Regions from separate parts of the Luteibacter sp. 1214 genome, predicted to be linked through region 1. Evidence: predicted binding sites of a transcription regulator. Region 1 holds the regulator's gene; the other holds the start of a gene.

Region 1 (8,135 bases):
TTCGCGGCCGAGCACTTCGTCGACCAGGCAACCCAGCGTCTGGTGACCGATCTGCACGACGACGACATGGCCGCCCTTCCCGCTCACCCCGGCCCAGTGACCGAGGTCGGCGAGCGGCAAGGCGCGCTGACGGTGCGACGCGACGATGCGGCCGTCGAGCTCCTGGATCTGACCGGGAACGAGCTCGAACACTTCGGTGACATTGGACAGCGGGAGCGAAAGCAGACGATGACCGACGCGAACCATCAGCACGCGCATGATCGCCAGCGTCAGCGGCACCGACAGGCGTACCGTGCTGCCGTGACCGACACGCGAGTCGATGGACAGCGTGCCGCCCAGCTCGACGATCTTGGTCTTGACCACGTCCATGCCGACGCCACGGCCGGAAATGTCGGACACCGTGCTGGCGGTCGAGAAGCCCGGGCGGAAGACGATTTCGTAGCATTCGCGCTCGTCCAGACGCGCGGCCTGCTCGGCGTCCATCAGGCCCTTTTCGACGGCCTTGCGGCGCAGGACTTCGGGATCCATGCCCTTGCCGTCATCGGTGACGGTAATGACGATGCGGTCGCCGTACTGGCCAGCGGCGAGGCGCACGGTGCCCAGACGCGACTTGCCTTCGGCCGCGCGCACGTCAGGCATCTCGATGCCGTGGTCCACCGCGTTACGCAGCAGATGCACGAGCGGATCGGCGAGCGCCTCGACCACGGTGCGATCGATATCGGTTTCTTCGCCTTCCGTCACGAGCTCGATCTCTTTACCGAGCTGGCGGGCGAGGTCACGAATGATGCGCGGGAAACGGGAGAACAGTTTGCCGACGGGCTGCATGCGCATGCGCAGCACGGCGTTCTGCAAGTCTTCCGCGACGCGCTCCAGCTCGCCGATGGCACGTTCCATCGGATCGTTGCCGCCGCGCGGTGCGAGGCTGGTGAGGCGGTTGCGTACGAGCACGAGCTCGCCCGCGGCGTCGACCAGGCTGTCGAGACGATGCGTGTCGACGCGAACCGTCGTGTCGGCGGCGGACGCGGCGCGCTTTTCGCCAGCCGCGGCGGGCGCGGCCTTCACCGCGGGAGGAGCCACTGCGGGCGGTGCGGGTGCAGCGACGGGAACCACGGCGAGCGCGGGCGTGGAAGCGACAACAGGCGCCGCACCACCGACCGCACCCGGCGCTGCCGTGCCGTGAAGGGAATCCAGCAAGGCTTCGAATTCGTCGTCGCTGATCGCGTCGTTGTTCGACGGCAACGGTGCGGCAGCGACCACGGGTGCGGGCGTCGGTGCCGATGCGGATACCGCTGCGCTGTCCGCGCCTGGCGCACCCGTGCCGTACAACGAATCCAGCAGCGCTTCGAACTCGTCATCGTTGATCGTCGCGGACGAGGCCGGTGCCGGCGCGCGGTCGGTGCGCGCGGCGTCGAGCATCGCCTCGAATTCATCTTCGATCGGGTCGTACGCTTTCGGCGCGGAAGGTGCCGCGACCGGCGAAGAGACCGGTACCGCCAAGGCAACGGGAGCCGCGGATACGGCACGACCGGGAATCAGCAGCCGGTCGAGCAGCGAACGCGGCGCGGGCTCGATCGGCACGCCGCCATCGGCGGCGCGCATCATGTCGTTGAGCAGGTCGAGCGACTCGAGCAGCGCATCCATGAAGGCGGCGTTGAGCACGATCGTGCCGTTACGCGCTTCGTTCAGAAGATCTTCGCCACGGTGGCACAGCTCCACCATGGGATTGAGCCCAAGAAAGCCCGCACCGCCCTTCACGGTGTGGAACGCACGGAAGACCGCGTTCAGCAGCTCCGTGTCGTTCGGCGACGCTTCGAGATCCACGAGCTGCTCGCCCAGGCTCTCGAGCAGTTCGCGCGCTTCGATCAGGAAGACGTTGAGCAGCTCGTTGTCCAGCTCCACGCTCATAGCGGGCTCAGAATCCGAATTCGCTGAGGAGGCGATCCACTTCGTCCTGGCTGACCTTGTCCGCGGCCGGGGCATTGCCGCCCGCGAGCGAGCCGGTCAGACGGACCAGCTCGACCAGCGACGACTCGACCTTGGCCATGAACGCCTCGACCTGCGCCACGCGCTGACCGGAAAGATCCTGCCACGACTGGGCTTCGACCATTTCGCCCAGGCCGATGTCGCAGCTCTGCGCGAAATCGCCCACGCGCACGGCAAGCGCCGTGGCATTGGCGCCGAACGCCGGATCGGCGTGATCGAGCACGAGCACTTCGTCGGCCTGCTTCGCCAGCGCCTGGGCCTGCGGACGCAGCTTTTCGCTGAAGTCCAGCGTGCGGTGCGCCGCGGTCGAGCTCATCTCGAGCACGTCACGCAGATGCTTGCGCGCATCGCTCATGTTCCCGGGCACGCCGTCGGTCGAAATGTCCGAAGCGAGGCGGCGCACGGATTCGTGCAGGTCGCGCGCAAGGTGGCCCAGCGCCAGGAACAGGTGCTGCTCGCGGCTGCGGATAAGGTTGTCGAGTGCCTTTTCGAAGGCGGCGCCGTCGTCGGCCTCGAGCAGCTCGCGCAGTTCGGGGACGACCTCTTGGCCGGGGGAGAGCATCGTATTCATCGTTATTCCCTTAGCCCGCAGCCGCGGCGAGTCGTTCGAAGATCTTGTCGAGCTTTTCCTTCAGCGTGACCGCCGTGAAAGGCTTGACGACGTAGCCGTTAACACCGCTCTGCGCGGCGGCGATGATCTGGTCGCGGTTGTTTTCCGCGGTCACCATCAGCACCGGCAAGGACTTCAGACCGGCATCGGCGCGGATGGCGCGAAGCAGGTCGATGCCCGTCATGTTGGGCATGTTCCAGTCGGTGACGACGAGGTCGATCGGCTGCGAGCGCAGCAACGCGAGGGCCGCGTTACCGTCTTCGGCTTCCTGGATGAGCGTGTTGGTGAAACCCAACTCGACCAGGAGATTCCTGACGATGCGCCGCATGGTGGAAAAGTCGTCCACCACGAGGATCTTCATGTTCTTGTCCAAAACTGCTCTCCGCCACGTGCTTTTTCTTTACCGGCGACGGCACCGCGATGCCGTCACTGCTTGTCTTTCCAACCCGTCATGCGTGCACGCAGGCGAATCAGGGCCTGGCCATGGATCTGGCACACGCGCGACTCGCTCACACCAAGTACCACACCGATTTCTTTCAGGTTGAGCTCTTCATCGTAGTACAGCGACATCACCAGCTTCTCGCGTTCCGGCAGGCCGTCGATCGATTGCGCCAACGCGTCGCGCAGGCCGTTCTTCTCGAAGTTGCCTTCCGGGCCCGAGGCGTCGGGGTCCGCGACGTCGATCGCCGCGCCTTCGTCGCCTTCCGGCGCCGTGAGGCTCAGCAACCGCGCGCTCGCCGCGTCGGCCAGAATCTGGTTGTACTCCATGGCGTCGATACCCAGCCGCTTCATCACTTCCGCGTCTTCGGCGTCGCCACCCGTTTCGTTCTCGATCTGCCTCGTTACTTCAGCCACCTCGCGCAACTTCCGGTGGACGGAGCGCGGGGTCCAGTCCGTCTTGCGCAGTTCGTCCAGCATGGCGCCACGAATGCGGATGCCCGCATAGGTCTCGAAGCTGGCCGCGCGAGTCGGCGAGTAATTTCTTGCGGCCTCGAGCAGTCCGATCATTCCAGCCTGCATGAGGTCATTCGCGTCCACGCTTGGCGGCAGGCGGCCCATCAGGTGATAGGCGATCCGGCGCACCAGGGGTGCATGCGTTTTAACCAGTTGATCCGCTGGAACTCTAGTGATTTCAAGGTATTCGCTAGCGACACTCACAGCGGCAGCCCTCCCCCCATGTGGTTCCGTTCGGCGAAAAAGCCGATGCGACCCTGCACCCGGGGTTCGGGTTCACCCCATGTATCGACCGACCGGGCCAGATTCTTGAATCCCACCGCCGAGCGGCTGCTCGGCCAGGCGTCGACCACGGCCGCCTGGCGGCGGATGGCCTGACGCAGGTACTCGTCGTGCGGAACCATGCCCATGAAATCCAGGGACACGTCCAGGAAGCGGTTGGTCACGCGGGCCAGCTTCTCGAACAGCTGACGGCCTTCCTGCGCATGGCGGACCATATTGGCGACGATGCGGAAGCGGTTCACGTCGAACTCGCGGCTCATCACCTTGATCAGCGCGTAGGCGTCGGTCAGCGAGGCCGGCTCGTCGCAGACCACGACCACCACTTCGTCGGAGGCTGCCGCGAACATCGACACGCTGTCGGAGATGCCGGCGGCGGTGTCGACGATCAGATATTCGGGGGCGACCGGGTATTCGTCGAAGGCGCGGATCACGGCGGCGTGCTCGATATTCGGCAGCTGCGCCATGCGGCGCGCGCCCGAGGTCGCCGGGATCACCTTCAGGCCGTGGTTGGCGTGGAGGATCAGGTCCTCGATGCGGCACTCGCCTTCGAGCATGTGGCCCAGATGGCGCGTGGGCTGCAGGCCCAGCAGCACGTCGATGTTCGCCATGGCCAGATCCGCGTCCAGCAGGACCACGTCACGGCCGCCCATCGCGAGCGCCATGCCGAGGTTGACCGCCACCGTGGTCTTGCCCACGCCGCCCTTGCCGCCCGCCACCGCGATGCTGCGCGTGGGACGACGGTCGGCGAGCCAGTTGAGCCCAGCAGCCTGGGTGGAATCGACGTGTGTGTTCATGAAGGAATTCACTGCCGTGAAAGGGTGTGCGGATGCGGATGCCGTGGTCACGTTACTTCAGTTCCCGGTGTCAGGCGATGGCTGGCGCGGTGGAGAAGCCGAAACGGTCGGCGAGAATCGCGTCGTCCGGTTCGTCGGTGCGCTGCTTGACGAGTTGAGCGGCCAGGCAGACGAGTTTGCGCGCATCCGCGGAGGCGATGTCTTCCGGCACGCGCTGGCCATCCGTGGTGTAGTCCAGCGGCAGTCCGTGGCGGATGACGGCCGACAGGGCACCGCCGATCAGCGGGGCCTCGTCGAGCTTGGTCAGGATCGCGGTCTGCGGCGCCAGCGGCGCGTAGGCACGGATCGCGTTGTCGATGGCCTGCGCCTGCGCGTTCGCGGCAAGCACGAGGCAGACACGCACCTCGGTCATCGCGCGCAGGGTGTCGAACTGCTGCTGGAGCTTGGGGTCGTTACCGGCCAGGCCGGCGGTATCGATCAGCACGGTGTGCTTGCCACGCAGCTGGAGCAGCACGTTGCGGAGGCTCTGTGCATCGTGGGCGTTGTAGACGCGCACACCGAGCAGGCGGCCGTAATGTTCCAACTGGGCGCCCGCGCCGATGCGGTACTGGTCGGCACTGATCAGCGCGACGTTCGAGGCGCCGTGGCGGAGCACCGCACGCGCCGCGAGCTTGGCGATGGTGGTGGTCTTGCCGACGCCCGTCGTGCCGACCAGAGCGGTGACGGCGCTACCGGCGGTATCGGCGTTGCGGCCGCTGGTACGGATGTTGCGCGAGAGGATGCCCAGCGGCAGGTAGCGGGCCTGCTCGGCGGTCATGCCCGGCGGCAGCTCGGCGCAGAGCGCGCGAGCCACGTCGCCGTCGATGCCCAGGCGGGTCATCTCGCGGAGCACGCGGGCGCGCAGCGGCTGGTCGCGGTCCATCTGATTCCAGGCGAGCGTGGACAACTGCACTTCCAGCATCTCACGCAGGCTGTTGATCTCGGCACGCACGCCATTGACGGCGGCGTCGCTGTTCGCGTTGTGGTTCGGGGCGACCGTCGCGGCGCGCACCACATCGGCGACGCTGGCGGCGAGCGCGGCGCTCGACTGACGCTGCGGCGCATTCGGATTCGCGACCTGCGGAGCGGCGGGCGCCGGAGCACCGCGCGTCACACGTTCGACAGCGGCGGCGGTCGCGGCCTTGGCCTGATCGATGCGGGCGGCGAAGTCGTTGTCGCGGCGCGCGCGGATCGGAGCTTCCTCGCGCTCGCGCGGCGGAAGATCGACACCGAAGCCGGCTTCACGCACCAGCGCTTCGTCGTAATCCAGCGCCGCGATGATCTCGATACCGTCGTCCAGCCGACGGGTCGACAGGATCACGGCATCCGGGCCCTGCTCGTCGCGCACCTGGCGCATGGCCTGGCGCATGTCGGGGGCTACGAAGCGTTTGATTTTCATGCGTTCGATCCTGTGTCCATGTTCATTCCCCACTTACCTGCCGAGCGCCGTCACCAGCTTGACGCGTCGGTTATCCGGAACTTCGTTGTAAGCGAGTACATGCAGGTTTTGGGCCACATGACGCGTGAAGCGCGAAAGCCATGGACGAAGCGCGGGAGAGACCAGCAATACCGCCGGTTCGCCGGCCGCTTCCTGGCGTCGTGCGGCCTCGGCGACGTTCTGCTGAAGACGATCGGCCAGACCCGGCTCCACGGCCGCGCCGGTGGGACCGCCACCCTGCAGCGACTGCAGCAGGATCTGCTCGAGTTCCGGCGCCAAAGTAATGACGGGCACTTCCGAACCCAGGCCGGCGATCTCCTGCACGATCTGACGACCGAGCGTGACGCGTACGGCGGCGGCGAGCACGCCGGGATCCTGACTCTGACCCGCGTGCTCCGCCAGCGACTCGACGATGCCGCGGAAGTTGCGGATGGGCACGCGCTCGGCGAGCAGGTTCTGCAGCACCTTGACCACCGCGCCCAGCGACAGCCGCTTGGGCACGAGATCTTCGACCAGCTTCGGCGTCTGCTGGGCCAGACGGTCGAGCAGCTGCTGCACGTCCTGGTGGCCGATGAGTTCGTGGGCGTGGTTCTGCAGGATGTGCGACAGGTGCGTGGCGATGACGGTGGCCGGGTCGACCACGGTGTAGCCCAGCGTCTGCGCGTGCTCGCGCATGCCCGGCTCGATCCACACGGCATCGAGGCCGAAGGCGGGATCGCGCGTGGCGATGCCATTGATCGTCCCGTGCACTCGGCCCGGATCGATCGCCAGCATGCGCTCGGTATGGATTTCGGCCTCGCCCATCGGCACGCCCATCAGCGAAATGCGATAGCCGTGCGGTGCGAGATCGAGGTTGTCGCGAATGTGGACGGACGGGACGAGAAAGCCGAGCTCCTGCGACAGCTTGCGACGCACGGATTTGATCCGCGCCATGAGCTCGCCGCCCTGCGCCTTGTCCACCAGCGGAATCAGGCGATAGCCGACTTCCAGGCCGATGGTGTCGACCTGCGCCACGTCTTCCCACGAGAGTTCGAGACGCTCGGCCGGCGGCGCGGACTCCAGCGCCAGATCGGTACCCGGGGCACCCGGCGTGCCGGTGGCGCCACCCTCGGCAACGAGGTTCTTGCGCTGCTGCAGCTTCCACGCGGCAAAGCCGGCGCCACCGGCCAGCAGCAGGAACGGAATGTTCGGCATCCCGGGGATCAGACCCATCGTGCCGAGCACGGCGGCGGCCACGCCCAGCGCCTTGGGCTGACCGAACAGCTGGCCCATCACGTGCTTGCCCATCTCCTGCGACTTGGACACGCGGGTGACGATGACCGCCGTGGCGATCGAGAGCATCAGGCCGGGGACCTGGGCGACGAGGCCGTCACCGATGGTCAGCAGCGTGTAGGTACGCGCGGCTTCGCCGGCCGACAGGCCATGCTGGAACATGCCGATGAAGAAGCCACCCAGCATGTTGATGGCGAGGATGAGCATGCCCGCCGTGGCATCGCCGCGGACGAACTTGGACGCACCGTCCATCGAGCCGTAGAAGTCGGCTTCCTCACGCACTTCCTGGCGGCGCTCGCGCGCCTGTTCCTGGGTCAGCAGACCGGCGTTGAGATCGGCGTCGATCGCCATCTGCTTGCCGGGCATGGCGTCGAGGGTGAAGCGGGCGGTCACTTCGGACACGCGGGTGGCGCCCTTGGTGACGACCACGAAGTTGATGATGGTGAGGATGGCGAAGACGACGAAGCCGACGGCGAAGTTGCCGCCGATGACGAACTCGGCGAAGGCCTCGATGACCTTGCCCGCGGCGCCCGGGCCGTTATGACCGTGCAGCAGCACCACGCGGGTGGAAGCGATGTTCAGCGCCAGGCGCAGCAAGGTGGCGAACAGCACCACCGTCGGGAACGAGGCCAGCTCCAGCGGGCGCATCACGTACATGGTGGCGAGCAGGATCACCAGCGACAACGCGATGTTGAAGGTGAACAGCAGGTCCAGCATGAAGGGCGGCAGCGGCAGCATCATCATGCCAAGCATGATCAGCATG
Region 2 (8,135 bases), on a different contig from region 1:
GTACCCGCCGCAGCGGCATGTCTCCCGTAAAGTCTCCGCCTTCATCGGCATGCTGGTCGAGCAGTTCAGGGATGCGTCGCCGTCGCACTTCGACGATATCTGAGACCCCGGTGCGTTGACACGTGTCGCCGTACCGACGAAAGTCGACCGTCATCCAATGTCGGGAGCGCGCCCTTGAATCGTCGTGACTTCGCGAAGGCGCTTGCCTTCGCCGGCACCATCGGGAGCGGCCTCTGGCCGGTTGCCAGGTCGACAGGGGCTCCGCTCACCGGCACGCGAGCGGGCGTCATCGTCGATCCGGTCCACATGCAGCAGTTGCAACAGTCCTTCCTCGACCTTCGCTTCGGCATGTTCATCCATCTGAATATGGCGACCTTCGAAGAACGCGAATGGGGCGATCCGCTGCTTTCGCCGAAGCTGTTCGATCCGAAGCACCTCGACACCGACCAGTGGGCGCGCGCGGCGACATCCGCGAACATGGGCTACGCGTGCCTGACCACGAAACACCACGACGGCTTCTGCCTGTGGCCGACGAAAACCGGCAGCGCGAACGTCATGCAGTCGTCGTATCCGCACGATGTGGTGCGCCGCTATGTCGATTCGTTCCGAAAGGCCGGGCTCAAGGTCTGCCTGTATTTCTCGATCCTCGACCTGCGTCAGGACATCCGCGCGCGCACCGTCACACCCGAGAAGATCGCGCTGATCAAGGCGCAGCTCACCGAGCTGCTCACGGGCTACGGGCCGCTCACCGCGTTGATTCTCGATGGGTGGAACGCATCGTGGTCGCGCATTTCATATGCTGAGTTACCGTATCGCGAGATCTACGACCTGGTGAAGTCCCTGCAGCCAAACTGCCTGGTGACGGACCATAACGCGGGAAGCTATCCGGGCACGGCGCTCTACTACACGGACATCAAGCAGTACGAGCAGCACGCGGGCCAGAAGATTCCCGCGGATAGTCCGGTGCCGTCGCAGTCAGGTACGACGTTGCAAAGCGACTGGTTCTGGAAGAAGGCCTACCCCACCTCGGAGCTTGCGTCGGCGAAGACCATCGTCGACGACTGGCTGGTGCCGTTCAACGAAAACCATTGCAACCTGATCCTCAACGTCGCGCCCAATCGCGACGGCCGGTTCGACGACAACGCGGTGGCGCGGCTCGCCGAGATCGGTTCACTGTGGAAGAACACGGGCCCGGCGCCGAAGGTGGGTCGCGCGGTGCTCATCACCACGCCCGACCTGGCCGCCGGCAAGCCCGCCTGGGCCAGCGCCAGTGACGAGGCGGTGGGTCCCGATCTCGCGTTCGACGATGATTACCGCTCGTACTGGCTGGCGGACAAGGGGAAGACCGACGGCTGGATCGAGATTCGATCCGAACAGCCGGTGTCGTTCAATACGATATCGATCGTCGAGCCGATACATGCCGATGGCTATGGCGATACTTCCAGGATCACCCGTTACAAGGTGGAGATGGAGCGTGACGGTGGCTGGGTGGAGATCGCCTCCGGCGGTACCCCGGCCCCTTACCAGTTTCACGAGATCGGGCGGGTCACGGCGAAACGGGTGCGACTGACGGTGTTCGGCAGGCAGCCCGGGGTGACGGAGCTGGGTCTGTACGACGAGCCGCGCTGACTGAGTCCGGCCGCACGAGCGATACTGTTCACACCTTTAAAACCAGTCACTTGCCACCATTTAAGAAGGCTGAGCGCCAGCCGTGGAGGTGAGTCATGGCAACCGGATGGGCGGGTGATACCGCCGTACAGGACCAGATCGACGCGACCATCGAAGACGCCATAAAACGGGCGCGCAGCCATATGCCCAGCGGCCCGGGTCTCGAGCACTGCGAAGCGTGCGACAAACCGATCCCGGACGCGCGCCGCAAAGCGGTGCCTGGCGTACGCCTGTGCGTGGCCTGCCAGGAAGAGGCCGATCGCGAGGAAGCCAGCTTCAGCGGCTACAACCGCCGCGGCAGCAAGGATAGTCAGCTGCGTTGACCGCGCCCGGTACAATCGCGGGCTCCCCTGCAGTACCGGCAGCCATGCGCATGCTCGAACACCTGATCCTCGCCCGTCACGGCGAAACCGAATGGAATGTGGCCGGACGCGCACAAGGCCGCGCGGACAGCCCACTTACCGCGGCGGGCATCGAACAGGCACGGTCGCTGGGACGCGTGCTCGCCGCGCGGGGCGTGGAGCACATCGTGACATCCACGCTGGGGCGGGCCATGCACACGGGTGAAGTCGCCGCGGGCATCGTCGGTTGCACCATCACCGTGGACGCGCGTCTGGTCGAGCGGGCCTTCGGGGTGTTGGAGGGCCGTTCGGTCGCGGACGTGTTCGAGGAAGATCCGGCGATGGTCGCGGTGCTGCGTGGCCACGATCCCGCCGTCGCCGCCGTGGGCGGCGAGTCGCTGCATGAGGTGGCGTCACGTGTGCTTGACGCGCTGGCGGATATCGGTGCGTTGCCTTACCGGCGCGTGGCGGTGGTGACGCACGGGCATTGCATGACGGCGACGCTGGGTGCGCTTCTGAACGGTGGCGAGTACGCGAGTTACCGGCATGGCAATTGCGGATACACGCCGCTGGGGGTGAACTCCGACGGGTTCATCGTCGACCGGTGGAACATCAGTCCGGTCGAGGTCGCGACGGCCTGATTATCCCGGATCCTGCATCGTCTCATCCGCATCTCGTCGGATAGTCTTCATTCGCTTCCACCCCTAGCTTGGTAGTCGACCCGTCGCGCATCGCGACGACGCACTCCGAGGTGGGCACCATGAGCAAGACCTGGTTCATTACCGGCACGTCCTCCGGCTTCGGCCGCCTTCTGACCGAAATGCTGCTGGCGCGCGGTGACCGTGTCGTCGGCACGCTGCGCCAACCCGGCGCCCTCGCCGATCTCAAGACGCGGTATGGCGACGCGCTCGATGTCGTCATCATGGACCTGACGGACACAGCGTCGATCCGCGAAGCCGTCCAGAAAGCCTTCGACGGAGGTCGCGTCGATATCGTTGTCAACAACGCGGGCTATGGGCTCTTCGGTGCGGCGGAAGAAGTCACCGACGAGCAGATCCAGCGCATCATCGATACCAATCTCATCGGATCCATCCAGGTCATCCGTGCCGCCATCCCCCGGCTGCGTGAGCAGGGTGGTGGCCGTATCGTGCAGGTGTCGTCCGAAGGCGGCCAGATCGCCTATCCCAACTTCAGCCTGTACCACGCCTCGAAGTGGGGCATCGAGGGCTTCGTTGAAGCGGTGCTGCAGGAGGTCGCATCGTTCGGCATCGATTTCCTCATCGTCGAACCGGGTCCGTCGAAGACCGACTTCGGCAAAGGCCTGGTGACGCCTGAGCCGATGGCCATCTACGACGACACCCCGGTGGGCGAGCTTCGCCGCGGCATCGTGTCAGGCGCCTTCGTCATCCGTGGCAATCCCGAAAAGATGGCGCGCGCGATGATCGAAACCGTGGACCTGGACAAGCCACCACGCCGGCTGGTGCTGGGCGGCGACGCCTACGACCACGTCGAGGCCGGACTCAGCGCGCGCCTCGAGGAACTTCGCACGCAGAAACGTGGCGCATACGACGCCGACGACGACGTAACGGCGTGAACGTGACGACTGCCAGAAAGAGCCACCGCCGGGTGCTGTCATGACATCTTCAAGTCATTGAAATAAAACCATAATATTCGGATTTTCGCTAAAGTCCCGGCACACGGAGCCGATAGGGAGGCACCCCCGCTCTCCCCGAGTGTGTCATGCCCTTTCCTCGCTTCGCCCTGCCGACGCTCACCCTGCGTGCACGTCTTTCGCTTCGTCTCGCCGGCACGATCTTTTTGCTGCTGGCGCTCTGGATCGTCGGCGGGGTGCAGCTTCGCACCGCCGACGACCGCCTGCAGTCCGTGGTGACAGACACGCTGGCGCCCGTCGCCGATGTCGGTCACATCCAGAACGATTACAACGACCTGCTCGATGCGCTGGTGCATGCGACGCTGATGCGGTTGCCCTCCGCCGTCGACGACGCGGTCACCGTGATCGGCAGCAACCGCCATGACATCGACAAACAGTGGAAGTCGCTCACGGCCAGCGGCCTGGGCAAGGCGCAGGCCAAGCTGGTCACCCTGGCTGCCGAACACCGCAAGGCGGCCGATAAGGCGGTCGACGACGTCATCGAGCTGCTCAAGACGGAGCAGTTCGATCTGGCGCAGCTACAGCTTTCAAACGACGTCCAGTCGGCCGTCGGCCCCCTGAAGAGCGACTTCTCCAACCTCTTCGCGCTGGCGCTGGACAACGGCAAGGCCGAAGCCGCGGCACAGCGCGCCGACATTGCGAAGGGTGGCGTTTTCTCCGCCGTATTGCTCGGTATCGCGTTGCTGATCGCCAGCGTCATGGATGTCGCGATCATCCGCTCGCTTGGCCGGCGCCTGCGCCAGGCGGCGGACGTGGCAGCCTCCATCGCCGGTGGTACCCTGGGCACACGCGTCGAGATCGGTCGAGACGATGAGATCGGCAAGCTGCTGTCGTCGCTGGCGGCGATGGATGCCCAGCTCGGCAACGTGGTGACCCAGGTGCGCGACCGCGCCGACCACGTCGCTCACGCAGCCACCGGCATCGCCCGGGGTAACGAGGCGTTGAACGAGCGCACGCGCACGCAGTCCGCGCACGTCGACCTCACCACGGCCTCGATGAGCGAGATGGCTGGCGCGGTCTCGGACGGCCTGGGCCATGCGACCGCCGCCAGCCGTGCCGTCATCGACACCCGTGAGATGACGGACGAGGGCCACCGTGTGGCTCAGGATGCGGTCGGCAACATGCGCGAGATCCAGCGCACCAGCGAGCAGATGAGCGAGATGCTGGATCTGGTGGAGCAGATCGCCTTCCAGACCAACCTGCTCGCACTGAATGCGGCGGTCGAGGCGGCGCGGGCGGGCGAACATGGCCGTGGCTTCGCTGTGGTCGCTTCCGAGGTCCGCGCACTGGCGCAACGCTGCGGCGCAACCGCCAGGGACATTCGTGCCCTGGTCGCGGCCAGCGATGAGGCGGTGCAAGCCGGCGTCGTGTCGGTGGATCGCGCGGGCCAGGTGCTGCACAGCATCGCGGACCGCGTGGTGACCCTCAGCGGTCTCGTCGCCTCGGTGATGGACGCCACCCGTGGACAGAGCGAAGGCATCGCACGCATCGGTGGGGCCATTCGTGGCATCGATGAGACGACACGCGAGAACGCGGCGCTCGTGCAGCAGGCGGCCTCGGCCAGTCACGCGATGCGCGAGAGCGCGGAAATCCTTCGCCGCGAGGTCGCCTACTTCGTGCTGGAAAGCGAGGCGGCGTAACGCTCGCTCACCATCCCGCGGGCATGGACGCCCGACGCGCGGCCGGCTCCTGCCTGCTGGCCGTTGCAACCTTACAAGGTGGTCCGTCAGACGGTCTCGCGGACCGCTTTCAGGGTCTTGTACAACGTCGCGCGCGACAGCCCCAGCAGCGGCGCAACATAGGAAGCGGCGTTGCGCACGTCGAACAGGCCGCGGCTCTCGAGCAGTCGCACGAGGGCCTCGCGCTGCTCGATCGCCATCACCGCCAGCGTCGTGCCGTGATCCGTGAGGAACTGTCCGACGAGATCGTTGACCTCCTCGCGCCAGTCGTTGCGAAAGAGCGCGGAGGGCTTTGCCTCGGTTTCACCGAACCGCAGGAAGTCCTTCGCCATGGCCTGCATCGACTCGAACATGCTGACGTCGACGTTGATGCACAGAAGTCCCACGGCGCGTCGGCGCCCGTCGCGAAGCACGGCGGTGATCGACTTCAGTCGGCGTCCGTCCCAGTTCGTCTTGGAATACGGGCCGATCACCGCTTCGTCCAGCGATTCGATATCGTCCAGTTCCGTCAGCGAGTCATCGCCCGGATGACGCGGCGACAGACGGTTGGCGATGTGACGAATGGTTCCCGTACCGAGATCGTGGATCACGACCTCGGCATGTGGACGCAGCACGGTGGCGATCGCATCGGCGACGGGGACGAAGGCGGCAAGAAAATCGGACATGCGCGGATCATCGCCCGCGGCAATACATCGAGTCCAGTGTGGACATTTCGTCGTGTATCCTCACGTCATCGGAAGGAAGGGACGCATGAAGATCGGCATCGTGGGCTACGGAACGGCGGGGCAGGCCAGCGCCATCCTCTTATCGGAACGCGGGCACGACGTGACCGTTTTCGAAAAGAGTCCGTCGCTGGGTCCCGTGGGCGCGGGATTTCTGTTGCAGCCGACGGGCCTCGCCGTACTGGAACGGATGGGCCTGCTCCCACGCGCGCTCGCGCTGGGTCAGCGTATCGACGAACTCCACGGCGCCACGCCACGCGGGCGGGCGGTCATGGCCATGCGCTATGCCGATCGTCGTGCGGAATGCTTCGGCCTGGGTATGACGCGCGGCGCGCTCTTCGAATTGCTGCGCGAGGCGCATGTCGGCGCAGCTCAGGTACGCACGGGACATCGTATCGTTGCGTACGACCCGACGGCGGGGACGATCCGCGACGAGGCCGGCGCGGTACACGGCCCCTATGACCTGGTGATCGCAGCGGATGGCGCGCATTCCGCCTTGCGAACACACTGCGAAGGCAACGTTCGCCGCGAACGCATGTATCCATGGGGCGCTGTGTGGTGCCTCCTGCGTATCGACGACTGGCATGCGCCCACACACCTGCTGCAGCGCTACGCGGGCACGAAATGCATGATCGGCATGCTCCCCGTGGGTGAACGGCCAGGGCACGAGGGGCGCTGGGTCACGTTCTACTACAGCCTTCCCGGAGACGCGGTCGAACGGTTCGACGATGGTGCCATCGATGGGCTGAAGGCGCAGGTCGCCACGCTGTGGCCCGAGCTCACACCGCACATCGCGCATCTGGACCGGGCGGAACAACTCAATCGTGCCCGCTATCGCGACGTGGTGCTGCGTCAGCCTCATCGCGGCCGCCTCGTCGTCATCGGCGACGCGGCGCATGCCATGAGTCCGCAACTCGGGCAGGGCGTCAACATGGCGCTGCTGGACGCGGCGGCCCTCGCCGAGTGCCTGGATGAACATGCCGATGTCGGGCAAGCGCTCGAGGCGTACCGCGGCCAACGCCACGCGCATGTCCGCATATACCAGCGCATGAGCCGCTGGCTGACCCCGCTGTTCCAGTCCGATTACACGGTGCTCGCGTGGTGGCGCGACCTCTGCTTCGGTCCGCTGGGCAAGGCCCCCGGCGCTCGCCGGCCCATGCTCAGCATCCTCACCGGCGAAGCGGGGCATCGGCGGCGGTCACCCGCTACAAGCGGGACCAAACCGTCGCCATTACATTCGGGCTAGATATATATTCCGCCACTGGGGCGCGGAAAACCGGAAATTCGCATGAAACGTGTGCTGCTGACCATGGCGTTGTCCTTGTCGCTCGCTTCGACGGCCACGGCGGCCGTGCCGGTGTGGGGTGCGAAGCAATCCAGCGCGGCCGATGTGCCGCCGTCGCAGCTGAAACCGGGCGAATGGATATGGGGTGGGCGAGGTGCCTCACCCGGGCCCATGGCAGTGATCGTGAGCCTGACAGAGCAGCGCGCGTACGCGTATCGCAACGGCATCCTCATCGGTGTCAGTACCGTGAGCACTGGAAAAAAAGGCTACGAGACGCCCACCGGCGTGTTCACGATCCTGCAGAAGGACAAGGACCACCACTCCAAGAAGTACGACAACGCACCGATGCCGTACCAGGAGCGCCTTACCTGGGACGGCGTCGCCTTGCACGCGGGCGGATTGCCGGGTTATCCCGAATCGCACGGCTGCGTGCATCTGCCGACGGAGTTCGCGCGGTTGCTGTTCGAGTCGACCAACATGGGCATGACCGTGGTGGTCGCGAAGGAAGGCACCGCGCCCGTGACCGTCGTCCACCCGAGTGCGGTGATCCCGATCGATCCGCGCAACGGCGCGGACCTCGATCTGCCACCGCTGGCCGAGGGCGAGCCATACCGCTGGAATCCCGATGCCTCACCCACGGGACCCATCTCGATGGTGCTCAGCGTGCCGGACGGCCGTGTCGTGGTCTTCCGCAATGGCATCGAGATCGGTCGCAGCCGCGTCGAAGTCAACGACCCGTTGACCGGTACGCACGCCTTCATCGTCGGG

Evidence for each region. The regulator FliA, encoded in region 1, starts transcription of late flagellar genes. The targets are predictions, from matches to a motif close to TAAAGTTTNNCNNNCNNNGGCCGATAA.
Region 2: J2X57_RS17410 (methyl-accepting chemotaxis protein) is a predicted target of FliA. The motif match lies at 3,693-3,719, and genes of this name have one in related genera.

Annotation. Positions count from the first base shown of each region.
Region 1 covers NZ_JAVDSQ010000004.1:297,789-305,923, reverse strand. The annotation lists gene J2X57_RS12310 (chemotaxis protein CheA) at 1-1,905, opposite strand, end outside; gene J2X57_RS12305 (protein phosphatase CheZ) at 1,913-2,554, opposite strand; gene cheY (chemotaxis response regulator CheY) at 2,565-2,966, opposite strand; gene J2X57_RS12295 (RNA polymerase sigma factor FliA) at 3,020-3,751, opposite strand; gene J2X57_RS12290 (P-loop NTPase) at 3,748-4,623, opposite strand; gene flhF (flagellar biosynthesis protein FlhF) at 4,694-6,061, opposite strand; gene flhA (flagellar biosynthesis protein FlhA) at 6,095-8,135, opposite strand, start outside.
Region 2 covers NZ_JAVDSQ010000009.1:55,827-63,961, forward strand. The annotation lists gene J2X57_RS17385 (LysR substrate-binding domain-containing protein) at 1-103, shown strand, start outside; gene J2X57_RS17390 (alpha-L-fucosidase) at 175-1,629, shown strand; gene J2X57_RS17395 (DksA/TraR family C4-type zinc finger protein) at 1,725-1,991, shown strand; gene J2X57_RS17400 (histidine phosphatase family protein) at 2,036-2,650, shown strand; gene J2X57_RS17405 (SDR family oxidoreductase) at 2,770-3,603, shown strand; gene J2X57_RS17410 (methyl-accepting chemotaxis protein) at 3,750-5,321, shown strand; gene J2X57_RS17415 (PAS domain-containing protein) at 5,408-6,025, opposite strand; gene J2X57_RS17420 (NAD(P)/FAD-dependent oxidoreductase) at 6,111-7,328, shown strand; gene J2X57_RS17425 (L,D-transpeptidase) at 7,371-8,135, shown strand, end outside.